One region of the Halomonas sp. IOP_14 genome, then DNA from elsewhere that is predicted to be linked to it. Evidence: predicted binding sites of a transcription regulator. Region 1 holds the regulator's gene; each other region holds the start of a gene.
What was found. Region 1 encodes FNR, which switches genes on or off when oxygen is low (the NO sensors DNR and NnrR bind a similar motif). Its sites were predicted from a motif close to TTGATNTANATCAA; they were not measured.
Positions count from the first base shown of each region.

Region 2: the regulator FNR is predicted to act here: its motif matches at 2,476-2,489, upstream of K7H09_RS15150 (DUF2933 domain-containing protein).
Region 3: the regulator FNR is predicted to act here: its motif matches at 3,733-3,746, upstream of ccoM (cytochrome c oxidase subunit CcoM).
Region 4: the regulator FNR is predicted to act here: its motif matches at 2,068-2,081, upstream of paaG (2-(1,2-epoxy-1,2-dihydrophenyl)acetyl-CoA isomerase PaaG).

Region 1 covers NZ_JAINWD010000053.1:15,684-23,181, forward strand. Annotated here, with positions in the region: gene K7H09_RS22260 (DUF294 nucleotidyltransferase-like domain-containing protein) at 1-1,792, shown strand, start outside; gene K7H09_RS22265 (DNA polymerase III subunit epsilon) at 1,798-2,451, shown strand; gene ttcA (tRNA 2-thiocytidine(32) synthetase TtcA) at 2,714-3,634, shown strand; gene fnr (fumarate/nitrate reduction transcriptional regulator Fnr) at 3,627-4,373, opposite strand; gene hemN (oxygen-independent coproporphyrinogen III oxidase) at 4,458-5,891, opposite strand; gene K7H09_RS22285 (sulfite exporter TauE/SafE family protein) at 5,970-6,662, opposite strand; gene ccoS (cbb3-type cytochrome oxidase assembly protein CcoS) at 6,659-6,904, opposite strand; gene K7H09_RS22295 (heavy metal translocating P-type ATPase) at 6,901-7,498, opposite strand, start outside.
Region 2 covers NZ_JAINWD010000022.1:2,637-10,134, forward strand. Annotated here, with positions in the region: gene K7H09_RS15135 (hypothetical protein) at 1-166, opposite strand, end outside; gene K7H09_RS15140 (APC family permease) at 194-1,531, opposite strand; gene K7H09_RS15145 (hypothetical protein) at 1,752-2,096, opposite strand; gene K7H09_RS15150 (DUF2933 domain-containing protein) at 2,137-2,343, opposite strand; partial or broken gene K7H09_RS15155 (IS30 family transposase) at 3,333-4,043, shown strand; gene K7H09_RS15160 (ISL3 family transposase) at 4,093-5,394, opposite strand; gene merR (Hg(II)-responsive transcriptional regulator) at 5,473-5,919, opposite strand; gene merT (mercuric ion transporter MerT) at 5,993-6,343, shown strand; gene merP (mercury resistance system periplasmic binding protein MerP) at 6,357-6,653, shown strand; gene K7H09_RS15180 (mercury resistance system transport protein MerF) at 6,715-6,903, shown strand; gene merF (mercury resistance system transport protein MerF) at 6,977-7,216, shown strand; gene merA (mercury(II) reductase) at 7,209-7,498, shown strand, end outside.
Region 3 covers NZ_JAINWD010000028.1:13,225-20,722, reverse strand. Annotated here, with positions in the region: gene K7H09_RS16760 (SEC-C domain-containing protein) at 1-1,624, shown strand, start outside; gene K7H09_RS16755 (AmpG family muropeptide MFS transporter) at 1,644-3,005, opposite strand; gene K7H09_RS16750 (FKBP-type peptidyl-prolyl cis-trans isomerase) at 3,146-3,664, shown strand; gene ccoM (cytochrome c oxidase subunit CcoM) at 3,773-3,928, shown strand; gene K7H09_RS16740 (hypothetical protein) at 4,130-4,645, shown strand; gene K7H09_RS16735 (GGDEF domain-containing protein) at 4,738-5,790, shown strand; gene K7H09_RS16730 (group I truncated hemoglobin) at 5,774-6,241, opposite strand; gene K7H09_RS16725 (DUF3034 family protein) at 6,252-7,037, opposite strand; gene K7H09_RS16720 (bifunctional diguanylate cyclase/phosphodiesterase) at 7,127-7,498, opposite strand, start outside.
Region 4 covers NZ_JAINWD010000008.1:147,847-155,344, forward strand. Annotated here, with positions in the region: gene peaA (quinohemoprotein amine dehydrogenase subunit alpha) at 1-442, opposite strand, end outside; gene paaY (phenylacetic acid degradation protein PaaY) at 1,042-1,641, opposite strand; gene paaG (2-(1,2-epoxy-1,2-dihydrophenyl)acetyl-CoA isomerase PaaG) at 2,228-3,019, shown strand; gene K7H09_RS08840 (3-hydroxyacyl-CoA dehydrogenase NAD-binding domain-containing protein) at 3,021-3,188, shown strand; gene paaI (hydroxyphenylacetyl-CoA thioesterase PaaI) at 3,181-3,648, shown strand; gene paaK (phenylacetate--CoA ligase PaaK) at 3,744-5,057, shown strand; gene paaA (1,2-phenylacetyl-CoA epoxidase subunit PaaA) at 5,365-6,351, shown strand; gene paaB (1,2-phenylacetyl-CoA epoxidase subunit PaaB) at 6,486-6,767, shown strand; gene paaC (1,2-phenylacetyl-CoA epoxidase subunit PaaC) at 6,779-7,498, shown strand, end outside.

The sequences.
Region 1 (7,498 bases):
TGACCATATTCGTCGTGGCATTGACCTGGCCTATTTTGATCGTGACGAAATCATTTTAGAGACTGGCCAAGCGGGTGAGTTCGTTTATCTGATCCATAAAGGCGAAGTGGCGGAAATCGATCCTACATTGCCCTCATCTACCGCGCGTATTGGTCACTACACGGCAGGGGACCTGTTTGGCGCGATCAGTATTCTCAACGGTAAAAGCCGCTACCGCTTTAAGGCTGAACAGGAGTGCCTGTGTTACCTAATGCCTAAAGCACTGTTTCAGCAGCTGTGTCGCCACTATCCTGATTTCAGCAGTTTTTTTCGCCAATCGCTGACCCATAAGGCGCGCCTGATGACCGAAAAGCGCGCCGAAGGTGGCGTCACCATGGCAGGCTTTATGCTGGCCAAGGTAAGCGAGTGCATGCGTGCGCCACTGCTGATGGCAGCGACGACCGATATCGCTAGCGCTGTAAAACAGCTCAACGAAAGTCACGCCGACAGCCTGCTGGTGTCGACCCAGGACGACACCCTCGGCATGGTGACCAAAACCGATCTGCTCAACGCCTTAGTGCTAAAGGGCAGCGCGGTAACATCATCGGTGGATAAGATCGCCCATTTTAACTTGGTGACCGTCGCACCGGATCAGTACTTATTTGAAGTATTGGTGCTGATGACCCGCCATAAAGTGGCGCGGGTGGTAGTGATGGAGCAAAACGTCTTGAAAGGCGTTGTAGAGCTCACCGACGTGCTTAGCTACTTCTCAAGCCGCAGCTATGTGGTGAGCCTGCAGATCGAGCAGGCGACCAACTTAGAGTCGCTTTCAGCTGCCAGTCAGCGCACCCCGGAGCTGGTCAAAGCGCTGATGGCCCAGGGCGTTAAGCTGCGCTTTGCGATGGATCTGCTTGCGGCACTAAACGGCCGTATTATTAGCAAGGCCTGGGAGTTCACTGTCGATAAGCGCTATCACGAGCAGAGCTGCATGATGGTGATGGGCAGCGAAGGGCGCGGTGAGCAGATTCTAAAAACGGATCAGGATAACGGCTTGATTCTTGCCGATGAAACCCAGTGGCCTGATCTTGCCAGCCATATGCAAACGCTCACCGATACCCTGATTCAGCTTGGTTACCCGCCGTGCCCCGGCAACATTATGGTGTCTAACCCCGCGTGGGTGGCCACGGTATCCCAATGGAAAGGTAATATTGCCAAGTGGGCCAGGGAGCGTGATGGCGATAGCCTGATGAAGCTGGCCATTATGCTCGATGCTCATGGCGTGGCGGGCAACCCGAGCTTGCTTGAGAGCGTGCGCGATGAGCTGTTTGAACGCTGCTCGGGCGATGAGCTGCTGCTTTCCTATTTTGCCCGCACGGCGCTGCGCTTTTCGACGCCGCTGACGCTGTTTGGTTCGCTGAAAAAGCCTCAGCACGGTATCGATATCAAGAAAGGCGGTATTTTCCCTATCGTGCACGGTGTCCGCACCATGGCGCTTGAGCGGCGCATCAAAGCCACCTCGACGTTTGATCGCTTGGATGCCCTGGTTACTGACGGCCGGTTGGATCGCCGTTTTGCCGATGACCTGGGCGAAGCGTTGGCGCTTTTTTCTGAGCTGCGCCTCAAGCAGCAGCTAAGTACGCTGGAAACTTCTGCGGATGCGAAAGAAACTAACGCCCAAAGCAGCAGACGCGCTAACCGTGTCGTGGTGCAGAACCTCTCTTCCCTGGAGCGCGACCTACTGCGCGAAGCGATGCATATTGTCAAAGACTTTAAGCAGCGGCTTTCCCACCGTTACCATTTGGAGTATTCGTGAGCGGAATGCGGCTGTTAGATCGACATGTGACGCTATTTAGCGGCTCGCTGCGCACCTTGTTAAGGCGTGAAAGTGACCGGCGTCGTTGTGCAGACTCCCCCTATGCCTGGCTGTTTCAGCCCTATATGGGCGAAGAGCTGGTGGCGCTCGCCTGCACCGCAACGCCCACGCAATCATCACCTGTGATCAGCGTGGCGGCAGTGGTGCTGAGCCATCAGCAGGTGCATACCAGCCGCGCTTTTGTGATCACCCTTGGCAGCGCGAAGCAGCCCGCGAGCGCAACGCTGCGCCGTCATCACTTGCTGTGCGAGGCGGGGGAGATACTGCCACCAAACAGTGATAACTTGAGCGCGCTAGTAGAATTTATCGGCAATCGGCCCATCGTTGGCTGGCAGTTAGAGAAGCGCATTGGAGCATTGAATGCACTACTCAGTAAGCGGCTGAATTTTGCCCTGCCCAACGCCCAGGTCGATGTGGCAAAACTGCATCAGCGCCAACTGCGCCGTTTGCACCCGGAGGTCGAAGCGCCCAGCAGCTTCGCCCAGGCGTTGGCATGCTGGCAAGTACCCGTCATGGGCATGCAGAGTGTGCTTGGAGAGGCCACCGCCAGCGCACTGCTGTATATGCGCCTGCAGCGTATTATGGCGCAGGTGGCATAGTAGTCTCTTTCGTCGTGGCGAGGACAGCTTTCCGCGAGGGCGCTGTGAACCCCTCCCTGGGCGCTACTTTTGTCATCCATGACAAAAGACCCTCGCTCCAAGCTGCCCTCGCACCGAGGTATGGTGCAGCGGTCAAAATAGTCACTTCCAATTGCGATATCTTGTGTGGCTACGTCTGATTAGTTGGGTCAGGCGGTGAGTGTTGTTAGAATAGTTATTACTTTTTTCTCTCACGCCTTCTACCCTCGGCAGTGCTTATACCATGCAAACTCTTGATCACTTTGATCCTGCTCACCTTGATACGGTTGGAGCCACCCCAGCTAACGCTGAGCACGACCAGCCTGAGCTGGCTGATGCGAAGCAGAAGCGTGAATTTAACAAGCTGCAAAAGCGTCTGCGCCGAGAAGTGGGCAATGCGATCATTGATTACCAAATGATCAATGAAGGTGATCGCGTAATGGTCTGCCTCTCCGGTGGAAAGGACAGCTACACGATGCTGGAGATTTTGCGCAATTTGCAGCGCAATGCGCCGGTCAATTTTTCGCTGGTAGCGGTCAATCTGGATCAAAAACAGCCGGGTTTTCCCGAGCACGTATTGCCTGCGTATCTGGATAAGCAGGGCGTGGAGTACCACATTGTCGAGCGCGATACTTACTCGGTGGTAAAAGAGAAAACCCCGGAAGGTAAAACCACCTGCGCGCTTTGTTCACGGCTGCGGCGCGGCTCGTTGTATGGCTTTGCCGAAGAGATTGGCGCCAATAAGATAGCCCTGGGCCATCACCGGGAAGATATTCTCGAAACGCTGTTTCTCAATATGTTCTTTGGCGGCAACCTGAAAGCGATGCCGCCAAAGCTGCTATCCGATGATGGGAAGAATATCGTTATTCGGCCGTTGGCCTACTGCAAAGAGGCGGATATCGCCGAGTTTTCGCGGCTGATGGCGTTTCCGATTATTCCCTGCAACCTGTGCGGTTCACAGCCTAATATGCAGCGTCAGGTGGTCAAAGAGATGCTTGCCGAGTGGGACAAAAAGTTTCCTGGCCGTCTGGAGAGCATGTTCAAGGCCGTCACCAACATTGCCCCTTCCCAGTTGGCCGACCGCAGCCTGTTCGATTTTGAAGGCCTTGAGGCCAAGCAAGCAGAGCTACTGGCGGGGCGTATCCAAGCCTTTAACGTCAGCTAACTGTTTGCTCTTCCTCTTCGGCGAGGGTAATCAAGCGCGGCATATCGAGAATGTTGACCTCTCGCCCTGAGACCGCCACCACACTCTGCTGCTGAAAGCGGCTTAGTATGCGGCTGACCGTTTCCACCGCTAAGCCCAGGTAGTTGCCGATATCAGCCCTGGGCATTGAAAGGCGAAAGCTGTAAGGCGAGTAGCCCCGGCGACGAAAACGATCTGAGAGGGTAATCAAAAAACTTGCCAGCCGCTGATCGGCGGTTTTACGCGAAAGTAGCCGCATCATACGCCGGTCATCGCGCAACTCTTTGCTCATGCTGCGATAAAGCTGGCCACGCAGTTCGGGCAGCTCCTCCGAGAGTAAGTCCAGGCGGTCAAAAGGAATCTCGCAGACGGTGGTCGTTTCCAGGGCGATAACGCTACCGGGGTAATGCTCTTCGTCAATGCCATCCAACCCCACCAATTCACTGGGCAGGTAGAAATTGGTCAACTGCTCGCTGCCGTTACCTTCGGCGGTGATCTGTTTCAAACTGCCCGAACGGACTGCGTAAACGCTGGTAAAGGTGTCGCCCTGACGAAACAGCGGTTCGCCTTTTTTCAGCGGCGCGCGACGACGAATAATGGCGTCAAACTGCCCCACGTCGTCCAGCTCAAGGGCAAGTGGCAGGCACAGTGAGCTCAAACTGCAGGTTTGGCAGCGAGCTTCATGGAGTAGCGAGCGCCGACGGCTCATGGGTTCCAACATGCTTTGCTCCTTGAGAGGGTCCCGCTTATCAATTAGAAAATCCTTACTTATTATAGTCGCTTTAGCATGCCTGCAATAAGGTGATTAAACAATCTTAGAATACTGTTGTCCCGTTTGCCCGGAAAGATGGGTATCAAACGCCATTGCTATATGGCGAATCAGCAGTCGACCCATTGGCGTTGCGTTAAGCTGGTCGCCGCTGCGTGCCAGCAGGCCATCTTGCTCGGCGCTTTGCAGGCGCTCAAGCGCAGGCGCAAAGTAGCGGGGGGCATCAATGTTCCAGCGCTGGCTAACGGCGGTCAGATCAATGCCCATATCGCACATCAGCCGCTCAATCACATCCCGGCGGATCAGGTCGTCATCACTTAAGCGTATGCCACGCACGGTGGCAAGCTGCCCCTGATCCAGCGCCGCTTCGTAGCGGGCCAGATCGCTAGGATTCTGCGCATAGACGTCATCAATACGGGAAATCGCCGATACGCCAAGCCCGATTAAGTCGCACTGAGCATGGCTGGAGTAGCCCTGGAAGTTGCGCTGCAGCGAGCCTTCGCGCTGGGCAATAGCCAGGCTATCGTCAGGGCGGGCAAAGTGATCCATACCGATATGCACATAGCCAGCTGCGGTGAGCATTTCGATGGTGGTGCGCAGAATCGCTAGCTTCTCTTCTCCGCCTGGCAAGTCATCGACATTAATGCGCCGCTGCGGGGCAAAACGCTCGGGCATATGCGCGTAATTAAACACAGAAAGGCGCGCCGGGTTGAGCTCGATCACCTGGCGTAGGGTGTTGGCAAAGCTCTTTTCAGTCTGAAATGGCAAGCCATAAATTAGGTCGAGATTGAGCGAGCGAAAGCCCAGGCGATGCGCCTCCTCCATCAGCGTTTCGGTAAGTACCCGAGGCTGAATACGGTTAATCGCTTTCTGCACCAGCGGGCTTAAATCCTGCACGCCCAGGCTGATGCGATTAAAGCCGAGGGATTCGAGATGGCGCAGCGTAAACACATCCGCTTCGCGAGGATCTATTTCAATTGCGTAATCGCGATCAGCAGACGATGAAAGACCAAAACGTGCATCCAGTCGATCAATCAGGTCGCCCATCTGGTTCAAACTGAGAAATGTCGGCGTGCCGCCGCCCCAATGCAACTGCTCCACCGGTCGTGATGTATCCAAGTGGCGTGCGGTCAGCACCATTTCACGGTCAAGCCGGGCTATATAGGGCTCGGCAAGGGCAGTGTTTTTGGTAGCGATTTTATTACACGCGCAGTAGAAGCAGATCTTGCGGCAGAAGGGCACATGAACGTACAGAGAGAGCGGACGCTTACTGGCATTGCTACGCTCCAATGCCTGGGTCAGGTCGCCAGGGGTAAATTGGTCGTGAAACGACAGCGCCGTGGGGTAGGAGGTGTAGCGTGGGCCGTTGGTGTCGTAGCGACGCAGTAACGCTTCGTCCCACACCGGCTGCATAGGGGCTGCGGCAGCAGCGGGTGCAAGAGGTAAGGCAGCAGGGGTATGAACGGGCATGAAGGGGCGCTCCGACGTTAGGAAATGCCGCTAGCCTAACCCGTGGTTAGGAGGTAAATGTTGAGCCACGTCATGCTATTAGAGGTTGTGTACCGAAAGCGTCCACAGTTGCCACAGTGCAAAAGCGATAATTGTCAGCGCTGCCACGCTGCGGGTCGCGGGGTGACGTATCAAATGGCTGAGCTGGCGGGCAGCCAGGCCAGTGGCAAGCAGCGCAGGTAGGGTGCCAAGCCCAAAGGCGCCCATGAGTAGAGCGCCCTGAAGCGGGTCGGCAATCGCTAAGCTCCAGGCCAACATGGAGTAGACCAACCCGCAGGGGAGCCAGCCCCAGAGCGCTCCCAGGGCGAAGGCTTGGGGAATATGCACTACGGGCATCAAGCGACGCCCCACGGGTTCGATAAAGCGCCATAGTCGCCGGCCAACGGCCTCCACTTTGAGCAGCCCTTTCCACCAGTTGGCGATATACAGTGCCATTAAGATCAGCATCAGTGCGGCAAATACCTGGAGTAGCAGGCGTGCCGTAGCAGAAAGGGAAAACAGCGTGCCTAGCAGTGCCACCAGCGCGCCTGCGCTCATATAGCTAACAATGCGGCCTGTGTTGTAGCTGAGCAGCAGGCCTCCCATGCGCGCCGGATGACGCATGCTGGGGGGGACTGCAAAGGTGAGCGCGCTCATAATGCCGCCACACATACCAATGCAGTGGGCGCCGCCCATCAAGCCAAACACAAACGCCGCCATTAGCGGCGGCAGATCAAGCCCCGTTGGATTCATGGCCGAGGCTCTTGGTCGTCGGGTGTGTCTGCCGCTGATGGTTCGGAAGATTTTTGCTTTGCCTGCTGATGCTGGCGGCGCTGCTCAGGGCTAAGATCGTTTTCATCCTCATCAAATAGAATGCGGTGCGCTGGGCCTTCTAGGTCATCGAACTGATCATTTTTCACCGCCCAGAAAAACGCCCAGACGGCGAGGCCCAGCAAAATCAGGGAAAGCGGGATCAGCAGATAAAGAATCGTCATGCGGCCACCGGTGTTGAGGTGTCGAGCGTTGGCGCGGGCTGAGGTCGCCAGCGCGACAGTCGCAGGGCATTACCCACCACTACTAGCGAGCTAAGCGACATTCCAATTGCAGCTAGCCAGGGCGGCACCAGACCCATTGCCGCCAGCGGCAGCGCCGAAAAGTTGTAGCACACTGACCAAATCATGTTCTGGCGCATGATACGCCGGGTGGCGCGGGAAATCTCGATGGCCTCAAAAATCCGCATCAGACGTGGGCTGAGCAGCACTGCGTCGGCGCGGGTGCGGGCTAGATCCGTTGCGCCATTCATGGCAATCGCCACATCGGCACCGGCTAACACCGGCACGTCGTTAATGCCGTCACCAATCATCACCACGGTTTCGCCTGCGGCTTGGAGCTCTTTCATCCGGGCTAGCTTGCCTTCCGGGCTGGTGCCCGCATGCCAGGTGGTAATATCAAGTTGGTTGGCCAAGCTTTCCACGGCATCCTGGGTATCGCCAGAGAGCAGTTCAACGCTTAACCCCAGGGCCTGGAGGGCTTTGATCGTTGCCGCAGCATCATCGCGGACGCCGTCGTGCAGGCCAAACCAGGCGCGG
Region 2 (7,498 bases), on a different contig from region 1:
GCGCCACAACGCGCTGCATTTCCGCTTCCTGTGCAGCTAAGTAATTGAGCAACATGCGAGCGCGCTCTTCTTCGTGTATATCGGCGCAATGAGCAAGGCAAGCTGCAAGATGCTCGTGTAACTGACGGGTCCAATCGATCAATTCACCAAAGGTTCTAACGTCCATTTGGTACCTCCTATAACGCTATTAACGTTAATGAGTGTGAGAGTGCTCGCTATCGTTTGAAGCGTCGCGTTTGGATAGGAAAATCCATTCGCCGAGTAAAAGAGTAGCCATTACTACGCCAGCAACGATGAGCACCATGGGGTCCGAGATGGCTTTTACCCATAAAAAGCCGATTAACACGACAGCATCTAGTAGTATGGCAATGCTAGGAATAACAGGATTAGCCCCCACTCTGTCCTTGAGATGACGAAGCACACCCCAGTGGATGGCCATATCCATGATCAGGTAGAAAATGATGCCTAATGCTGCGATGCGGCTCAGGTCAAAAAAAGCGGTGAGCACTAAGCCAAATACGATGGTGTACACCAGTGTATGCTTTTGTACACTGCCGGGCATGTGGAAATGGCGGTGAGGAACCAGCTTCATTTCTGTCAGCATGGCGAGCATGCGTGAAACGGCAAAGACGCTGGCGATGATACCGCCCGCCGTTGCCAACATGGCGAGAATGACGGTAAACGCAACTGCCGCTTCACCCAGTGCGGGACGGGCAGCGGCGGCCAGGGAGTAGTCTTGGGTTTCGATAATTTCAGGCAAAGATAGGTTGCTGGCAACGGCAAAACCGACAAGGGCATAGATCACCACGCATAGCGCAATCGAGATCGTGATAGCTTTGCCAAGATTCCGCTTAGGATCTTTAAGCTCCGAACCACTATTGGTAATCGTCGTGAAGCCTTTAAATGCCAGTATGCCGAGCGCCGTAGCACCTAAAAAGCCCGTTATCGTAGGCGTAGGTGCATCGTTGCCAGCACCCATTTCGATGGAGTCGGCAATAAACACGCCGACAATACCAAACACTATAATGCCACCTATTTTGATAAATCCGAGCACCGAGGCGACGGTCTCGATCAAGCGGTTGGCGGATAAATTGATCAAAAAGGCTATTAGCAGTAAACCAACCCCGAGTAGGGGCACAAATAGTGAACGATCCCCCAGGTCAAACAACTCAAGCGTGTAGGAACCAAACGTTCTCGCCAAAAAACTCTGTGCGATCACCATGGAAAAATACATCAGGAGGGCATGAAAGGCGGTGGGAAGCGTCGGGCCATACGCTTTCTGTAAATACATGCCAATCCCACCTGCTGATGGGAAGGTATTGGACATTTTAACGTAAGAATAAGCGCTGAAAGAGACAATGACGGCAGCGGCCAGAAAGGCTAGAGGAAATAGCCGACCAGTCATTTCGGCCATTTGGCCGGTTAGCGCAAAAATACCGGCCCCAATCATCACGCCGGTGCCTAATGCAACGGCACCGACCAACGAAAGACTGTTTTCTTTATATTGTGGCGTTCTATCCTGCCCAACCATGAAAGCGACTCCTTGTATTAACGGCAACCACAGCAGCAATAACTGCCGAGGACTCCTGTGCGGTGTTTTTTGATGCTATATAAATTAAATATAGAACCTATGTGCAGCCACATGGCAAATGACTAACGGAAGGTCTGATTTTGCGAGGCCACAGGCAAGCAGCTCTTACCCTAAACTAGCTAGTCTTGCTCCTGGTTGTGTCATGTAGCCGTTATGACTATTAATGACAGCTCCAAGGTTCCTGTTTAGCGTTGTCTTTAACGTTCTGATCGACGAAACGGTAATACTCCTTCTTAAAGCGGTTCCACCGATCAGCGCTGACCTGTATGTCATGGAGCTTGAGAATTTTTTCAACGTCATCGATGCAGAGCCTCAGCGCATCGTAAGCAAGGCTGATATTTCGGTTTTTCTCGTTGTAGACCACCTTATCCATTCCATAGAGTCGGTCGATATCTGACAGCGCTTCTTCAATGCGTTTGGATTTACTAGGCTTGATTTTTAAATTCCGAGTCACCAGTGTGTTTTTGGAAACACCCAAGCGGTGCTCTTGTTGTGTCGTTTTCATGGTCTTTCTCCCAGGCGCGTACATGTATATATAGAGTGGTTCAGTCCTTGTCTATTTTGTTCTTATGACCGCCGTGGTGTTTATGCATGAAAATATGCATCAGTGGGCATGCTGCCAAAAAGAGGAAAGGTAAGAACTGAAATAGGTGGAGACGGTGCTCGGTTCCAATCAGGTATCCCGCCCAAATGACAAACCCAGCAAGTGGCACCCACAACATCAGCAAACGACTACTTGTACTGTTACTCATAATCACCTCAGTAACTCGCCCAAAGAGCCAACAGCAGTTAAGGCCGTTGGTTTGGGAAAAATCAAATAAATAACCCCAATAACAGCATGGATGATTTGTCTGAACGCAACCTGAACAGCATCGGAGGGAAATATGATCCTGATCAAGCGCCTCGCAAAAAGTAGGCGATAATTACCCAAGCGGTATCCATAGCCTCATTCCCATCATCATTAGGTTTTCGGTGAGCGATACAAAGCTTAATGGGTATTACTGTTGCCGACACAGGCGCACTTGAGCTCACGTTTATCGAGGTATATCGCTTTAAAGACAGAACCTGTCACACGGTGCCAACGAATAGCGCCAGTGGCGCAGCCAGCCAGATAAGCGTATCGGCCAGCAATTAGTAGCTTCGGAAGTATCTAGGCGTGAAGGTAAACGTAACTGAAGGGGACTTGGCGCTGGGCGTGCAGGTCATAGTTGAGAAACATGGCGCTAAAGCTCGCTACGCCCTGCAGCTTTTGCAGACCCGGGGGTATGATCGCTGTGGCTACGGCATACTCTAGCACGCGTGCAGTGAATATTATGCACTGAACCTCCCAACTGGCAGAAAAATCGATGAGTAACGCAGTGGCAAAAATTGCCAGCACAGGGCGATAGGTGGTCGCATTAGGGTCTGAAACGCTAACTCCCAGGTGCTCATGAAGCTCTTCATAGCCGCCAATACGTTCATAGCCCAGATATCCCTGGGAAATCGTATCGACATGTTCCTGCTCTGTAAACGCGTCAATCTCTTATCGCGAAGTCAGCAGGTTTACGTTCACCTAAGGCCCATGTGCACGAGCAGGTCAACGATCTACAAGCCAAACGGACATATGTACTCTCCTGTTTGCAACCATAAGCGCGAGCGCTGGAGTGGGTCGTTGTCACCGTTATGAACCTCTTAGTTGTTTATTAACCTTGGCCGCAGAAACTGAGTGCAACACCTGAGCATTTCGCTAAGGTGTTGTCCCATGTCTTACCTCGAACTCAGTATTGAAGAACGTGCCAGCATCCAAGTGGGTCAAGCCCAAGGGATGAGCCTTCGGCATATTGCCCAGCTCCTGGGGCGAGCTCCTTCAACCATCTCTCGTGAAATACGCCGTAACCAAATGGCCCAGAACGGTTACTGCGCCCGGTATGCCCAACGTCAGCGAGAAAAGCGTCGAGAGGTCTGTCGTCCTGCGCGTAAGCTTTTGCCAGGCACCGAGCGGTTTGATCTCATCGTGCATATGTTGCGGCGACGCTTGTCTCCCGAACAAATTAGCGGCAAGCTCAAGACGATGAAACTACCTAATTTGCGCGATGCCTACGTCTGCCGAGAGACCATCTACACGGCCATTTATGCCTTGCCTGTTGGCCACCTTCGCAAGGAACTGATTCACTGCTTGCGACAAGGTAAAACCACACGCAAGCCTCGCCGTGGCGAAGTGGATCGACGTGGACAGATCCCTGACATGGTCAGCATTCACTTACGTCCGCCCGAGGTCAGTAAGCGTGAAATGCCCGGCCACTGGGAAGGCGATCTGATCAAAGGTAAGAATAACGCGTCCGCGGTAGGCACCTTGGTAGAGCTTAGCAGTGGCTATCTGGTCCTCGCAAAAATGGACGACGCCACCGCCACATCCGCCGTAGCAGGTTTTAGTGCCGCCCTGAACCGAATGCCGGCCACCGCTCGAAAAAGCGGGTATCCGGATTAAGTGGTAGATGGAGCCCCCTTGCTCCTTCGAACCCTTAACTCTCCCAGAAGGTTGATAGATCGACGCCGTAGTTTTTCTCAGGCTCGGGAAGACCCATGCTGTAGGTCATGGTGGCCTTGCCCAGGAAGGGGGATTCCTTGATCTGCGGCACCTTCTTCTTGTGCTTGGTGGTGTAGAGCATCCGGGCCCGCATCACCTCGAATGAGTAGCCCCGGCCATCGCGGTTCTTGTCCTTGGCCAGCCGATTGATCGACTCCGTGAAGGCGTTGGTGATTGGGGTGTCGGTTTCGAAGTAGGCCAGCACCTCCTCGCGCCATCCGCTGACGGCGCTGACGAGATCCTTCCACACCTCTTTCTGCCCCTGTGGAATGTCGTCAATCCAGCGGGCCAGCGCCTTTTCGGCATCACGCCGGGTGGTGCTGTCCCAGATGTGGTAGAACCGCTCCTTGTGCTCGTAGGCCGCCAGGAGCTGAGGGAAGGCCCCTGTCCATGTCTCCATGATAAGCCGCTCGCGATCTGAAACGTCGTGGGCACGCTTCAGCAGGATCTTCCTATCGCCCTTGAGGGTCCGCCGCTGGTTTGGCTTCAGATCCTTCCTGAGTCCCTTACGCACCTTCTCCAGGGCTTCGTTGGCCATCCGCACCACATGGAACTTATCGACCACAATGCGAGCCTGCGGCAGTACCGCCTGGACAGCACGGCGGTAGGGTTTCCACATATCCATGCTGACGATCTCGACCTGGTGGCGCTCGGTCATGCTCATGAGGCGCCTCGTCACCGCGTCCTGCTGGCGACCGGGCAGCAGGTCCAGTAGGGTACGCTCCTCCAGGTTGGTCAGGATGCAGCGGTAGCGGCGGTTCAGGTACAGCTCGTCGATCCCCAGGCAGCGGGGTGTCTCGAAACGATGCCAGGCTGCCAGGAACTCAGCCTTCTTCTTGAATATCTCGCGGACAGTCTTCTCGTCGAGGCCCGTGGTATCAGCCACGTAGGCGTAGGGGTGATTGAAGGCTTCCTTCTCGACGTGGTTGTAAAGCCTCCGCGTCATGCGGTGATCGTCTACCATTTCCGGAAGAGCTGGCCGGAACGTCCTTCCACACGCCCGGCAGGTGTAGCGGCGACGGACCACCCAGAGGGTGACCCGCTTTCCGTGGATGGGTAGGTCGCGATAGGCCACATCGCGCTTGCCGAACCTGACAAACTCACTCTCAACGCCGCATTCCTCGCAAGCTAGAGGCTCAGGAGCTTCGACCTGGTAGTGGAGATCATGCTCTTCCATCTTGGTGCCTAGGACGTGGTACTCGGGAAGGTGAAGGATGTTGTCAGGCAAGCTAGTCATGCAAACTTTCCTTGTCGACATGGTCCATAGATGATCGCGACTCTTTGACCGCGTTGTTTTCAACGAACTGAAGGTGAGTTACTCCCTTGGGTCTTCTGCTTCTCTGAGCCCTTCATGCAATGACGCAATTAGCGGGCAAGTGATATTGCCTTGTTGTGCATGGCATCTGTCGACCATTTCGCTCAGCACCTTCTCAATTCTTTCAAGCCTGTCGATCTTCTCGCGAACGTCCCCTAACTTGTGCTCTGCGAGAGCACTGGCTTCTTGACAGTGGGCGCCATCTTCCAGCCGAAGTAGGTCACTGATCTCATCCAGACTAAAGCCCAGCTGCTGCGCCGTTTTCACGAACGTCAACCTGTCGATATCGGCGGCACTATAGCGTCGAATACCTCCGGGAGGGCGTTCGGGCTCCGATAATAGCCCTCGTCGCTGGTAATAGCGGATTGTCTCGACATTGACGCCGGCCGCCTTGGCCAGGCCGCCAATGGTCATGGTGTCCGCCACTTTATCTGCATGTCTCTTCATGATGCTTGACTCCGTACCAAGCTACGGAAGTAACCTTATCGTAGCTCCCCCCATCCCGAAAGGAGAATCGTCAATGCGGACATCTAAAACGGGGCGAGGGCCCCTGGCCGCCGGAGGAGTCGCGGCCCTCCTGGCCTCGGCGTGTTGCCTCGGCCCGCTGGTGCTGATCACGCTGGGCGTTTCCGGCGCCTGGATCAGCAATCTGGCGGCGTTGGAGCCCTATCGCCCGCTCTTTATCGGCGTCGCGCTGGTGGCGATGTTCTTCGCCTGGCGTCGCGTCTTTCGGCCAGTGGAAAAGTGCCAGCCGGGAGAGGTGTGTGCCGTGCCACGGGTCAGGACGGGCTACAAGGCGATCTTCTGGCTCGTATCGCTGCTGGTGCTAATCGCCCTGGTATTCCCCTACATCTTGCCCCTGTTCTATTAAAAGGAGATCTACCATGAAAGCTCGTTTCGCCTTCATCGCGCTACTCGCCCTGCTCAGCACGCCCGCCTTAGCGGCCCTGCAGACCGTGACGCTGTCGGTGCCGGGCATGACCTGTGCCGCCTGCCCGATCACCGTCAAGGCCGCCCTCAACAAGGTGGACGGCGTCTCGCAAGTCGACGTGAGCTACGCGGATCTCGAGGCCGTGGTCACCTTTGACGACGCCCGAACGTCGGTGGAGGCATTGACCGAGGCCACCATCAACGCTGGGTATCCATCAACCCCGACATCCTCGCAAGCGGATCGAGAGTGATCATGAAGAATCCCAAGCCCCTGCTGCGCGTGAGCGTGATCGGCACCGTCCTGGTGGCATTGTGCTGCTTTACGCCGATCCTGGTGATCCGGTGGGCCTGGCGGGGCTGACGGGCTATCTCGACGTTGTGTTATTGCTGGCCCTGGCCTTCTTCATCGGCCTGACCATTTATGCGATTTGGCGTAAGAAGCAGTTCGACGCCTGTTGTGACAACGGCTCTATCAAATCAAGGAATACGCCCCCTGAGTGACATCAAGCAGCTGCACATCGCGGTCATCGGGTGAGTTGTTTACGAGCTTGCCCGCCACGGTGAAGGAATAAGCGTGAAAGATTCGCAGAAATTTTTAAGCGTCGTGCTTGGCACCGGGTTGATGGTGCTGTGTTGCGCCGCGCCAATCGCCCTGGTGCTATTCGGTACGGCGGGCCTGGCCGCGTTGGCAGGCTATCTCGATTACCTGCTGTTTGCCGCCCTGGCCATCGGCTTACCTCTCTACGCGCGATACCACAAGCGGAAGCAGGATGCCGGCTTTACTAATGAAGACTCGGAGAAACGTGATGATTGAACTCAACGTGAGTGGCATGACCTGTGACCGCTGTGCGGATCATGTCAGGGAAGCCCTGGAGAAGCTGCCCGGCGTGCAGTCGGTGGAGGTATCCTATCCTCAGGGGACGGCATCGGTAGCCGTTGATCCGGAGACACCGGCCTCGGCGTTGACGTTTGCCGTGACCCGACTTGGCTACCAAGCTCGACTGGCCAACAGTGGGCCCACTTCCCCGGCAGGCGCATCGGTGTCCAAGGGCCGTGATGAAGACGCCCCGCACATCGCGGTGATCGGCAGCGGCGG
Region 3 (7,498 bases), on a different contig from region 1:
CTTTGCCTGTGAGCCCCTCGCCACGCCGGGGCGTAATGAACCGTGCTGGTGTGACTCAGGGCGCAAATTCAAGCAGTGTTGCTATCAGATCGAGTTTCCCACTGAGATCCCCGATCAGATGATGTGGATGCTCTCGCTGCGCGAATGGAAGGGCGCGACCCTGAAAGCCGCGTTGGATAGCCGACAGGCTCCGGCTCAAGCGCTACTGGAAGCCGGGTTGATTGCTGCTGAAAGCGGTCAGACGGGCCGCGCTATGCAAATCCTTGAATCACTCTTCGATGGTAGTGACTGGTCACGGCTGCCTGAGCAGGCCGAGCCTGCCTTTGAAATCCTGCTGGATATTTATCAAGAGCGCGGTTTTAGCCGTAAACGTGCTGACCTACTTGATGATGTGATGGAGCGGGGGCCGCTGTTTTTGCGCGGCGTGGCTCTTGAGCGTTTATGCCTGATGCACTTGGATAACGATGACCTGGATAGTGCCCGCGGTGCCTTTGTGAAGGCTCAGCAGGCGCTGCCCGATTCGCCTACCTTGGCCTACATCGAAGCCATGCTGTTGCTGCATGAAGGGCACGAACAGGAAGCCAAAGAGCGCGCCAATTTCTGGTATCGTCGCCTGGTTCGCCAGGGTGACCTGGATGAAGATCAGCTGGATTTTTTAGCCGCGTTGGCGGATAACCCCGGTGCGACGCTTGCCGATCAGTTGCTGAGTGCGGAAGAGGATCTGGCAACGCCGCTGGTAGCGCTTCAGGCATTGCTGGCCGCGCTGCCCACTGCCCCCAAAATCGATGTAAGCGCCGACCCTGAAAGTGGGCGATTGCTATATAACACCAGTGCTCGTGAAGAGACTCTGTTTGCCGCTTGGCATGAGCAGTTTCAGGTGTTGGTGGATGAAGACGTAGCGTTGGGCTTCCGAGATGACCCCTGGGGCAACGCCATTGAGTGGATGTCGGCACTCTGTGCACATCCCGAGTGGCTGGACGCCCCACAGGTAGTGCAAGACTTAACGTTGGCGCTCACCAGCCGCTTTGGCAGCCTGCCGTGGATGGCCCCAAGCCTGCTGGAACCATTGGCGCTGCGCCTCTCAAGGTGGTTGGAACAAGCCCGCGCCGAAGGCGACGGCAACCTTTGCTGGGACGATGCCAACAACGCCATGCTGCTACGCACGGGGTTAGCGTTGGTGGTTGGCATGGAGCGCGGGGCGCGACAGCACTCCAGGGAGCTCGCCGAGGAGCTACTGCTGATCGACCAGGAGGATAGCTTGGGCCTGCGCGAGCTGGTACTTGACCAGCTGCTGCGCGATGATCGCAACGAGGAAGCGTTGGCACTTGCGGAAGAGAGTGACGACGACGGCTCGCTGGTACTGGGGCTTTTGATGGGTAAAGCCCTGGCACTCTATCGGTTAGAGCAGCGTGAGGCGGCAGAAGCGGCGCTAGGCGATGTGCTTGGCCATAACCGTTACGCGTTAGAGCTAATTTGTGCAGAGAGCCCGCGGCCTTCCATGCCTCACCCCGATGGTCAAGTTGACCCCGGCTCCCGGGCGGAAGCGTGGCAGTACCGCACCTTGATGCGCGATCAGTGGCGGACTACGCCAGGGGCCTTGGACTGGCTCGAAGCACACCGCTAGCCTAAACCTTCAAGCCTGCTTAAGCAGGCTTGGGGGTAGGTACTAACTGCTTGTCTCGGCTGATCCAAATTGCCAAGATAATGGCGGGAAGGCCCAATAACGTTGCGATGACAAAGAAGCTTGGGTAGCCCTGAGAGGTTACGACCAGCCCACCAAAACCGCTCAAAAACTTTCCTGGCAGCGTCATTAGTGATGAGAACAGCGCGTACTGCGTTGCAGTATAGGCGCGTGATGTGAGACTGGAAAGAAAGGCGATAAACACCGCACTGGCTAAGCCATTGGCAAGGTTATCGCCGATAATCGTCACCACCAGCATGGGCAACTGATTACCCACCACGGCAAGCACGGCAAACAGCAGGTTAGTTACCATCACCAACCCCGCGCCGAAGATCAGCAGCGGGCCAATGCCGTAGCGCGCCACGCATAGCCCGCCTAGAATTCCACCGGTAATGCTCATCGCAATGCCGAATATATTGGTCACGTTAGCAATCTCTGCCAGCGAGAAGCCCAGGTCGATATACAGCGGGTTGGCCATGGAGGCCATGGCCAAATCGCTGATTCTAAATACGGCAATAAACACCAAAATCCACAGCGCTTTCACTCCATAGCGGCGAAAAAAGTCGGTAAACGGACAGACCAGTGCACCAATGCTCCAGGCACCCAGGCGGCGTAACAGTTTGGGCTTACCGCGGCTGGCGCGAATAAACGCCCGTACCTTAGGCTCATGGATAAGTTGAATAGAAAGCGAAGCGCGCTTCGGTTCAGGGCGCAGCAGCACGGTGAGAACGCCAATGCCCATTAGCGCCGCCATGCTCATGTAGGCCACATCCCAAGAGGCAGAGGCCGCGATATACAGTGCGCCGGCACCGGCGGCAAGTAAGCCACCGCGATAGCCAATAATATAGGTCGAGGCCATGGCGGCCTGAACATCGTCATCGGCGGACTCAATGCGATAGGCATCGATAGCGATATCCTGCGTCGCTGAGCCAAACGCCACCAGCAGTGCAAAGAGGGCCACCCAGCCGAGATTACCCACCGGGCTCAAACCGGCCAGCCCCACTAACCCCGCAACGATCAACCCCTGGGCTAACAGCATCCAGCCGCGGCGTTGGCCGAAGGCGCGGGTCAAAATCGGGAGCGCTAACCGGTCTACCACCGGCGCCCAGAAAAACTTGATCGAGTAGAGCATGCCAATCCAGGCAAAAAAGCCAATTGCCGCTACCTCCACGCCGTCGCTACGCAGCCAGGCGGAGAGTGTTGAAAACACTAATAAAAAGGGTAGGCCTGCAGAAAACCCCAAAAACAGCATGGTAATAACGGGGGCACGACAATAAATAGCCAGCGCAGCAAGCCAAGTGCGCTGGGGGGTGGGGTTTAACATTAAACGCTACTCCTGGTGGAAAGACGCTGGCAACGGCCAAGTGATAAACTGAGGCAGTGTATTTATCGCAAAGTGCTATCACAAAGTTCTATCGCGAAGTTCTATCACAAAACCGACAGCTTACCGGAGAGGAGTTTTCCATGTCGATTACGGCGCATCAGGTAGTTACCTTGCACTATGTCCTCAGCGACGTGCTCAACGATGGCAGCAAGCAGGTATTGGATGACTCCCAGGCGCGCAATAAGCCGCTAGAGTATTTGCATGGCCACGACAATATCGTGCCAGGGTTGGAGAGTGCACTAGCAGGTCAAACCGTTGGTGCCGAGCTCAGCGTTCAACTAATGCCCGCGGATGCCTACGGTGTGCGTAACGAAGATTTGGTGCAAGAAGTCAGCCGTGGCTCTTTTGGTAACGCTGAGTTGGAACCGGGCAGCCGCTTTCAAACTGAGGGCGAAGCCGGGCCGCAAATTGTTACGGTACTCAAAGTCGATGGCGACCGCGTCACCGTCGATACCAATCACCCCCTGGCCGGGCGCACGCTGAACTATAAAGTCACCATTTTAGACGTACGCGAAGCTACCCGTGCAGAATTAGCTAAAGGCCATCCGTTACCACCAGGTACCGAACACAGTAAAGTCGAAGACCGCAAGGTGCTGTAGGTTAATAGCACCCAAAAATTGACCAGTATCAATTTCCTGTTTAACCGCTTACCCCCGCCTGCCGTAACTTGATCTAGGTCAGCATTCTTCTGCCGTTGAGTGGCTAGTATGAACGCATACATCACGGCGGGGGGATTCACCATGTATTGGGATGACACAGTTATTTTCGGCTTAGTGACCGTCGCGTTAGTGATCGTTTTTATGCTGGGGTGGGTGGGCTTCGTGATTCGTGATCATCTACGTAAAGATGAGCGTAAAAAGTAGCTTTCCCACCTCGTGTAAACCTTGTCAGGGGAGGGGGTTTGCTATCGCAGTAAACCTCCTGTTGCCAGCCCACCATGGGCTGGCTTTTTTTTGCCTGAAATGTGCTGAAAAGTTGCAATCGCATAGCGTGCGTTAATGAGCAATGCAAGGCGTGCTCTGGTAAAGTCCATTGAAGCAATGACTACACTAGGATGCTTTGTCATGAACGCAGTTGCCTTACACCACAGCCCGTGGGGTCGTGTACGTGATCGGTTAGCGTGCGCGTTAATTGTCGTGGGCATAATACTTCCCGCGACTGCCTTTGCCCAGGCAGTAAATATGATCAACGGCGATGTCACTCAAAAGGTCGCTTTAAGTGACTTGCACGACATGTCTGATACGACGTTTACACTCTATGACCCCTATCAAGGGCGCGATGTGGAGATGCAGGGCGTCGAGTTTCGCACCTTTCTGATTGAACAGTTTGGCGAAGTGCCCCCGGCGCTTCACTTTACCGCTTGGGACGACTACGAGGTTACCTTAGAAGGGTGGGACGACCCTAACTGGTACCTGATTAGCTCTGAGGATGGCGATCCGCTCACCATCCGTACGCGAGGCCCTGTGCGGCTGGTAGAGCGTGACTACAATAATCAGGGCAAGGGTGATCGCGACGTAGAAAACCTGCGTGAGTTCAATGACTGGATCTGGATGATTCGTAGCATAGAGGCGAAGTGGTGACATCCAAAACTAGGCCCGTCGCGCAGCCCACAGTTCGTCCCCGGCCTTTAGCTCGCCAGCACCGCTATTTTACGTGGTTATCATTGAGCTTGATGAGCTTTTTGGCACTTATGGTGTTGATTGTTTATGAATCGCGCTGGGTATACCCCGAAATACAGGCTTATTTCAGCCAGACGGGGAGCCTTACAGGTCAGCAGCTTTCTACTCGGGCACGGGTCTACCTACAAAATGCCCAATCCGAGCTATTGAGTGACCAGGCAGAGCAAGATGCGCTGGATGCCGCAGCCTTGGATATTGACCTGGCCTACGGCTTAGCCGATGTGCACATTTATCGGCGTGAATATACCTGCGTTGAGCCTAGTTTGAAGGAGTTGGATCGGCTGGTGGCGCTGCTCGCGGCGCGGGGCATTGACCGTATCGCTGCGGCGATGGCGTTGTTCGCACCGATTCAATGCTTAACCCATATTGAGATGGATCAGCTTGATCGTCGGGGCGCAGCGATTAACGATTTTTCCGAAAGCACCCGTCAGCATAGTCAGGTGCTGACCTACTCCAGTTTATTGATCTTTGTGATGGGCTTGGCGTTTTGGTGGCTCCATGAGCGCCAGCTAAGACGCACTGATCGCGCCACTCAAGAGACCTTCGAGTGGATGAAACGCGCCATGCGCGACCCGCTCACCGGGATCGGTAATCGCAGCGCTTTGCATCAGGATGTGTTGGTGCAGCAGCACCAGTCGCTGGGGCTGATTCTGGTCGATATAGACTTTTTTAAACAGTACAACGATGCCTACGGGCATCCGCAAGGCGATACCCTTTTGCGCCAATTGGCCACATTGATTGGTGAAACGCTGAATGATGAAGCGCAGCTCTACCGCTTGGGAGGCGATGAGTTCGCGGCACTACTTCACTGCCCGAACACCGACACGCTGAAGCGTTACTGCCGCCAGCTAATTGAAGGGCTGCGGGAAGCTGGTTTTGCCCACTCTGCCCATCCGGATAAAAAAGGCGTGACGTTAAGCGTTGGCGGGAGCTGTTTTGTAGCCGATGAAGCAACGTTTCCCTACGCTTACGAAGCCGCCGACAAAGCACTCTACCGGGTAAAAGCGATGGGCCGTGACGGTTGGCAGGTTACTGAAGACGCATAACGTCTGTGTACATAGGGGCGAGTCTGCCCAGCAGTTCATTACGTGCGCCAAGGGCAATACCCTCCGCCTGCATAGCCGCATCGAGATGTTCCACCAAGCGATTAAAATGTGCATCTGTTAGCCCCATATGTTGATGAGCACGATCCATCGGCGGGCCTTCATAGTGGCAGGGGCCATCGCTTACATCGCATAGCTGGCTGGCCAGGGATTCAGCAAATAAATCGATATTGGTGTTAGCAAAAAACACCACTACTTCGGGATCATCCGCAATTCGGTATAAGAGATTCTCGACCACCGTGTCGATAGTGCCCTGACCGCCAAGCCGTTCGTAAAGCGTTGTTGATTGAGTGGCTGACTGATGAGTGCAGCCTGCGAGCGTAATTGCGATTGTTGCAAAAATAACCGTTATTAAACCACGGTGTGTCCGCTTGTATTTGTGTGGAAAGCTCATAGCGCCCCGCTTAGAAAGCTGCCTGAAGTGAAAGATAGCCGCCGCGTTGGGAAGGTAGGCCGGCAATGTCGCCTAAGTTCAACCACGCGCCCGTGAGTGATAAGTGCTTATTGAAGAAGTAGGCACTGTAGAGACTTTGCCAATCATCCTCTTTAACTACGCTTAGGTTATCGGGTTTCTGGCGATACTCTGCACCGACAACCCATTGCGGGGTAATAAAAACGCCCACGCTCCCCTCGGCCATCCACGAGCGGCTACTCTGATCGCCGCCAAAGCCAAGCAGACCGCCCTGGTTGGCATTGGTATTGCGCAGGGTGGCGTTGAATAGCATATTGCGCCCGGCAACAGCGCTAAACAGCAACTTGCTGGCGCTAAGATACATATCGGTACCGCTTGTTTTATCGGCACCGAGGGCGGTGGGAATGGTGCCATCAACCAGTCGTTTATGTTGCATCCCAACACTCCAAATGCCCCAAGGGTGATAGAGCACATCACCGAGCAAGCGCACCTTAGCACCGTAAATATCCTGGCCTAGCTCGCCACCCAGGGTGTCTAGATCAAGCGTTTGACGCGCCACTGAGACTTCAATACGGTCATAAACATTCAGGCTTGCGCCGGTCACTGTTAGCCGATAATCGTCCACCCAGGCACGGGTAGCGGCGGCAGTGACGCCGATTTCCTGTTCGCTGGCGGTGCTGGCCAGCACTGCCCAAGGCGATAAGCCACCCCCCGCGGCCCCTTCAATAGCACTCACTCCGCCCGTACTTACAATACGGCTACCGGCATAGGAGGGCATGGCCGCAAGCGCTAAACAGACCGCAAGGCAGCTGAAAAAAAAGTGCCGAAAGGGTGAACTGGATGGTGAAAATATAGATTGAAATAACATCATGGCTTTCTCTGGAACGCCTTTAGTAAGGAAGACATCGGGTGGGGCAAGGAGAGCGGCGTAAAATTATCCAACCAGGCGGGGAGTTCATCAGCTGGCATTGGTTTAGCAATCCAATAGCCCTGTAAAAAGTCACAGCCAAGCTTGCTTAACAGCTCGGCGCTGGCGCGATTCTCGACGCCTTCGGCCACTAAGCGCAGTCCTAAGCTGTGGCCCATTTCGATGGTCGAGCTGACAATCGTCAAGTCATCTTTTTGGGAATCAATGGCCAACACGAACGATTTATCGATCTTGAGTTCATCCACGGGCAAGCGTTTGATTTGCGCTAGGGAAGAGTAGCCGGTGCCGTAATCGTCAATCGCGATACGCAG
Region 4 (7,498 bases), on a different contig from region 1:
GCACCAGTCTCTCCCACTCTTCCTGGGGACGGCGCTGCAGTTGGGCGCGGCCGCCAGTATGACAGCGGGCACACATCTCCTGGTAGCTGGGATGATCGAAAGACTCAATACGGTTGAGGCGTCGCTCGATCAGCTCACGTTGGGGCGCGCTCTCCTCAGGGGCCAGGCCGCGGGTATCGGCGAGGAACTTGACGATATCCCGGCGCGCCTCCAGGGGCAGCTCCAGGCCGTGCATGGTCTGCATGCGCGCGATCGTCATGTCCCAACCTTCCGGGGTCTTGCGCTGTGCACTAATGCGGCTCCAGCTCTGGGGGCCACTTTGGGTCTGGTGGCAGCCTGAACAGTACCTGTCGATGGCCTCGCTGCCAGCAGAGGCCAAGACGATGCCCGTAGGCAGCAGCAGGGCTAGGCTACAGAGCCCTATGGGAAGTGCATGTCTCATCACGGAGAGTTCTCCACGCATTATTATTGTCGTGATGTTCGTCTGCGGTGGTCTGCGCAGGCGAACATCGAAGGTATGTGCCAGTACCATTCAACCTGCATTGACCGCGCCGACTATCAACAACTTCTTTTTATTCATGTGGTTGGAGTGATTTTCTTGCCCGAGTTTTTTAGATGCTTGGCCAGCAAGCGACAATCGGTGCCCCAAGTTGCGACAGTCGCGTATGGTCTTGAAACACTTTGCCTCTGCGAATTTGGTCATCATTGACCGTGGCGGCACCCGAATTTTCCGACCGACTCAGGTCTGAGACTTGGCTCTCAAGGGGGGTTATGGGGCTGCGGTGCCTCTGCCTGAACCTGGGGCTGCCGCCCAGGACGCGCGCACAGCAGCTAGCGGTGTCGTCTAGTGCAGCGTAGCGGCCCCAGAGGAACTAGACGTTGATCCGGCCGTGTTCGTGGCAATGAATCTCTTCACCTTCAGGGGCGATCACAAAGGCCTCCTGGGGCCATCGACCCATGGCTGGGGTTGGGGGATGGCCCGCCAGGGGGGAGTGATGTGGTTGTGGTAGCGAGCCATACCAACAGCATCGCCTTGCCACGCTATGCTAAGGTCTGCTGCTTGGGCTGAGTATCACCAGCCAGCAAGGTTGGACGGTCAGCATCGAGTTCTGCCAGCGGTTCACAGGGCTCCAGGCTATCCCGACAACGGCCCACTAAGCGCTGATACTCCTGGGTACCCTGCTGTTTCCAGTCGAACTCTTCATCACTCAGCGCGCGCTTAACCTTTGCGGGTGCCCCCATCACAAGTGACTGGGGCTCACACTCGAAGCCCGCCTTAACGAACGCTGCCGCCGCAACGATAGATCGTTCGGCAATGTTGGCGCCGTCCATCACCACGGCATTCATGCCGACCATGGCATCACGCCCAATCACGCAGCCATGCAGTACCGCGCCATGGCCGATATGGCCATCCTTCTCAACCTTGGTGACGCAGCCTGGGAAGCCGTGCATCACACAGGTATCCTGAAGGTTAGATCCCTCTTCCAGCACCAGCCGCCCGAAATCACCACGCATCACCGCGCCGGGGCCTACATAACAGTTGGGGCCCACGATTACGTCGCCAATTAACACCGCAGTAGGATGGACATAGGCGGTCGGGTGTACCACCGGCGTCACCCCTTCAAGTCGATAGTAAGGCATAACACTCTCCGTTAGCTTGATTGGCCGTGTGGGGTGCTGCCCCCATCGCCCGCTCTTCGAACTGTTCGGCCCCTGCCCCATCAGTTGTGTAGCCACCTAGGGTTATCGCGCCTTTGCTGCGCTGATTGCGTCATGGGGCGCTCCTGCGCTCAATCTATCTTGATACGCAATATCAACTAAGATTATATTTTACGTAACAAAACATCAAACACTTTACCTGTCGCCGTCTACTGAAGAATGGGCACACCGCTATCTAAAAACTCGACGCACCCTGCTGTAAGTCAGTTTTTTAGACGACCTTGGTTTTTTTATACCATCGTCTAACAATTATCTTATATTCGCAAAAAAGTCACACAAGTTATTGTTAATAAATAACAAACTACCAACAACACCAACAAGCGACACATTATAATCACCCATATAATATTGATGTGTATCAAAATAAATCTATACTCGGCAGAGATTCATCCTGTACACCACAGGCCGAACGGTCACTGGCGGGCACCGCCGACCGCGAAAAGGGCATGCGCCTTCCAATAAAAACGACCTGCCACTTTTCAAGGGCACTGACACAAGGACATTACCCATGAGCCAAGCGCCCCTGCTTTACAGCGTGGAAGACGGCGTCGCCTGCATCACGCTGAACCGCCCCGAAAGCTTGAACAGCTTCAATACCGAAATGCATGCCGAGATGCGCAAGGTGCTAAAAGCCGTGCGCCAGGATTCAAGCGTTCGCGCTTTGCTGCTGACCGGCAGCGGTCGAGGCTTCTGCGCCGGCCAGGATCTTTCCGACCGTAGCGTCGCGCCCGGCGCAGAAGCCCCCGACCTCGGCGAGTCGCTTGAGAAACGTTACAACCCCATGCTGCGCGCCCTTAAAGACATGCCGTTCCCGACCATTTGTGCGGTGAACGGCGTGGCCGCAGGTGCCGGTGCCAACATCGCCCTGGCCTGCGACATCGTATTGGCCGCGCGCTCGGCAAGCTTTATTCAGGCCTTCTGTAAGATCGGCTTGATTCCAGACTCCGGCGGCACCTGGACATTGCCTAACTTAGTGGGCATGGCCCGCGCCAAGGGCCTGGCGATGCTGGGCGACAAGCTGCCCGCCGAGACCGCCGAACAGTGGGGCATGATCTGGCGCTGCGTCGACGATGAGGCGCTTCAAGAAGAAGCCATGAGCATGGCTCGCCACCTGGCCACTCAACCAACCCATGGCCTAGCGCTGATTAAGCGCGCCCTGCATGCCAGCAGCGATAACAGATTCAACGAACAGCTCGACCTGGAACGCGACCTTCAGCGCCTTGCTGGGCGCAGCGAAGATTACCGCGAAGGCGTCAGTGCTTTTATGGAAAAACGTCGCCCCACCTTCAAGGGAGAGTGATATGCCAACCCTTCTCTCTACCGCCACTATTAGCATCATCAGCACAGGCGCCATTAATGCCTTGACCGATAGCCGTTTGGTTATCGAGGCTATCGTCGAGAACCTTGAGGCCAAGCGTCAGGTGTTTGCTCGGCTCGAAGCCCTATACGAGGAAAGCTTTCATGCGTGATTCCCAGCTGAACCCGCAGCAACTGGCGGAAGCCTGCGCCGAGGCAATGTTTTCCCGTGACCACGCCAGCCAAGGGCTGGGCATGCGTATTACTCGCGTAGCCCCCGGCTTCGCCGAACTGACCATGACCGTGCGTCAGGACATGGTGCAGGGGCACGGCAACTGCCATGGCGGGTTTCTGTTTGCCCTCGCCGATTCCGCCTTTGCGTTTGCCTGCAACAGCTACGATGAAGCCACCGTGGCCGCTGGCTGCAGTATCGACTACCTCGGCCCCGGCCAGCTGGGCGACGAGATCACCGCCACCGCCGAAGAGCGCAGCCGCCGCGGGCGTACCGGCATTTACGACATTACGTTGCGCAATCAGCACGGCGATACCGTTGCCTTGTTCCGCGGGCGTTCCTACAAAATTCGCGGCAGCGTACGCCGCCTGGAAGACACCGCTGCTGGAGATAGCCAATGACATTGAGCGCTTATAAGCATTACTAAAGCCACTCCATAGACCATGACGCATTTAGAAACTAGTCCAATAACAACTAGCTTGATCGGAGCCCCCTGATGAATCAGCCCGCAACGCGTATCGATACTGCAACGCTCGATCCCCTGGAAACCGCCAGCGTCGACGAGCTGCGCGCCACTCAGGTCAAGCGCCTGAAGTGGAGCCTGAAGTACGCCTACGACAATGTGCCCTTCTACCGCCACTCCTTCGACAAGGCTGGGGCGCATCCCGACGATATCCAGACGCTGGCGGATCTCGCCAAACTACCTTTTACCACCAAGGCCGATTTGCGCGACAACTACCCGTTCGGCATGTTGGCCACGCCGATGAGCGAGATCGTTCGCATCCATGCCTCCAGCGGCACCACCGGGCAACCGACGGTAGTCGGCTACACCCAGAACGATATTGATGTGTGGTCTGATGTGATGGCGCGCTCGATCCGCGCCGCCGGCGGCAGCCGCAACGACAAGGTGCATGTGGCGTATGGCTATGGTCTGTTCACCGGTGGGCTGGGCGCGCATTATGGTGCCGAACGCCTGGGTTGCGCGGTGATTCCCATGTCGGGCGGCCAGACCGAGAAACAGGTTCAGTTGATCCGTGATTTCGAGCCGGACATCATCATGGTCACCCCCTCGTATATGCTCAACATCGCGGACGAAATGGAGCGCCAAGGCATCGACCCGCATACGCTGCCCTTGCGTACTGGCATCTTCGGCGCCGAACCTTGGACCGACAGCATGCGCACAGCCTTAGAGCAGCGCCTGGGCATCGACGCCCTCGATATTTACGGTCTCTCTGAGGTAATGGGCCCGGGCGTAGGCATGGAGTGCCTGGAAACCAAAGATGGCCCGACCATCTGGGAAGATCATTTCTACCCCGAGATCATCGACCCGGTCAGTGGTGACGTCCTGCCAGACGGCGAATACGGCGAGCTGGTGTTCACCACCTTGACCAAAGAAGGCCTACCGGTGATTCGCTACCGCACCCGTGACCTGACCCGTTTGCTGCCGGGCACCGCGCGCCCCATGCGACGCATCGACAAGATCACTGGCCGCAGCGACGACATGCTGATCATTCGCGGGGTGAATGTGTTCCCCACCCAGATCGAAGAGCAACTGCTCAAGATCGCGTCGCTTTCTCCCCACTACGAGATCGAAGTCAGCCGCCAAGGCAATATGGACATGGTGCTTGTTCGTGTAGAGGCGAATCATCATGACATCGCCCGCGACCCCGTGGCTTGTGAAGAAGCCGCGAAACAGCTCCAGCATGCCATCAAGACGCACATTGGTATCAGCACCCAGGTCGAGGTGTGCCCGGTAGAGAGTGTTATGCGTTCGATGGGTAAGGCTAGGCGGGTAAAAGATCTTCGCTGATTCAGCCTCTCTAGCGCCTAGCCGCCGTTTAGCGCCACCCCCCTCTTGTCAGGCAAAGCCCTTTAAAAAACTCCTTTAAGGGGCTTTTATGCGCCTAAACAGTCAATTTTAGCTAGAAAAATCGGCACATCAAGAATCATTTATAATTAGCGATTTTTCCTTTATAAACCAATAGCCTTGGATTTATACGTTATCATAAAGTCTTAAAGTGACACACAAAAATACTTATTGATAAAATATTTCGTATCACTATACTTTAGGAAAGATAAGCCACACCCCCTGATATATCGACGCCGCGGAGGTCTCTATGTACGCGCAGCTCGTTGAAACCGGTTCTAACAAACTCAAAACGCTTGATGAAATGAGCCCTGAGGAACGCCAGTTCCAGGAGCGCATCAATGATGAAATTAAAATAGAACCCAAGAACTGGATGCCGGACGCCTACCGCAAGACCTTGATCCGCCAGATCTCGCAACACGCCCACTCAGAAATCGTCGGCATGCTGCCGGAAGGCAACTGGCTGACACGGGCACCAACCCTCAAGCGCAAGCTGCAGCTAATGGCCAAAATTCAGGATGAGGCAGGTCACGGCCTGTACCTCTATAGCGCTATGGAAACCCTGGGTGCCGACCGCGACGAAGAGATCGACAAGCTTCACGACGGCCGCGCCAAGTACTCCAGCATCTTCAACTACCCAACACTCAATTGGGCTGATATGGGCACCATCGGCTGGCTGGTTGATGGCGCTGCCATTGTCAATCAGGTACCGCTACAGCGCACCTCTTACGGCCCCTATGCCCGCGCCATGATCCGTGTGTGTAAGGAAGAGAGCTTCCACCAGCGCCAGGGGTATCAGATTCTGCTGACCATGATGCAAGAGGGCACCGACGACCAGAAAGCCATGGTGCAGGACTCCATTAACCGCTTCTGGTGGCCCTCGCTAATGATGTTCGGGCCATCCGACGAAAATTCTCCCAACAGCGCTCAGTCGATGGCCTGGAAGATCAAGCGCCACAGCAACGATGAGCTGCGCCAGCGCTTCCTCGACCAAACCGTACCGCAGCTAGAGCTGCTGGGCTGCACCGCTCCTGACCCGGATCTCAAATATAACCAAGAGGCCGGCCACTACGAGTTCGGTGAAATCGATTGGCAAGAGTTCTTCGACGTGGTCAAGGGCAACGGCCCCTGCAACCGCGAGCGTGTCGAGGCACGCCGTAACGCCATTGATAACGGTGCCTGGGTGCGTGAAGCCGCCGTGGCCCACGCCGCCAAGCGTCAGCACCGAGCAGCCTGAACTGGCCACGCCTGCTTGGGCACCCATGAAAAGCAATAACTCAATTTTTTAGAACCCTATTTTTAAAACGCTATCTTTTAAAACAACATGGAGTCTTGCGAGACGAGACTCCTCTGACCACTGAGGCTTTTCTCATGGCTGACTGGCCCCTCTTTGAAGTTTTTATACGCAGCAAGCACGGTCTTAACCACAAGCACGTCGGCAGTGTGCATGCAGCCGACCGCCGCATGGCAATCGAAAACGCCCGTGAGCTGTACACCCGTCGCAATGAAGGGGTGAGCATTTGGGTGGTTCCGGCCAGCGAAATCACCGCCTCGTCTCCCGATGAGAAAGAGCCGCTGTTCGACCCGTCTAACGATAAGGTCTATCGCCACGCATCCTTCTACAAACTGCCGAAAGAAGTCGGCCACATGTAAGGGAGGTAGCGATGCAAAACATATCTCATCGAAGCTCGGCTCAGAAAAACACAGCTCAAAAAACACAAACCCCGTTGATTGATTACCTACTGCGCCTTGGCGACAACGCCTTAGTACTCGGCCAGCGCCACGCACAACTGTGCGGCAAGGCACCAGCGCTGGAAGAGGAACTGGCCTTAATGAACGTGGGCCTCGACCTCTTCGGCCAGGCCCGCAACTGGCTGGGCTATGCTGCTGAACTGATGGCTGCTGAAATGGAAGTCCAGGGCCATGATGCCGACTATTTAGCCTTTCGCCGCGATGCCCAGGATTTTCGCAACCTGTTGCTCGTTGAACAGCCCAACGGTGACTTCGCCGACATCATGGGGCGCCAGTTCCTGTTCGATGCATGGCACGTCCACCTGCTTGACGGGCTGTCTCACTCCAGCGACCCACGCATTGCTGAAGTGGCGGCCAAGTCGCTTAAGGAAGCAACGTACCACCTACGCCGCTCCTCTGAATGGGTGATTCGCCTGGGCGATGGCACGGAAGAGAGCCACACCCGCATGCAGCGAGCGCTCGACAACCTCTGGCAGTTCACCGGTGAGCTACTGCAGGGCGACGAGGTTGATCAGGCCATGCTGGAAGCCGGTATTGCGCCAGCCCCAGAGACGCTGGCCACCCGCTGGAAAGCCACCGTGGAAGAGGTGTTTGAAGAAGCCACGCTGGAGCGCCCTTCCTACGAAGCTTGG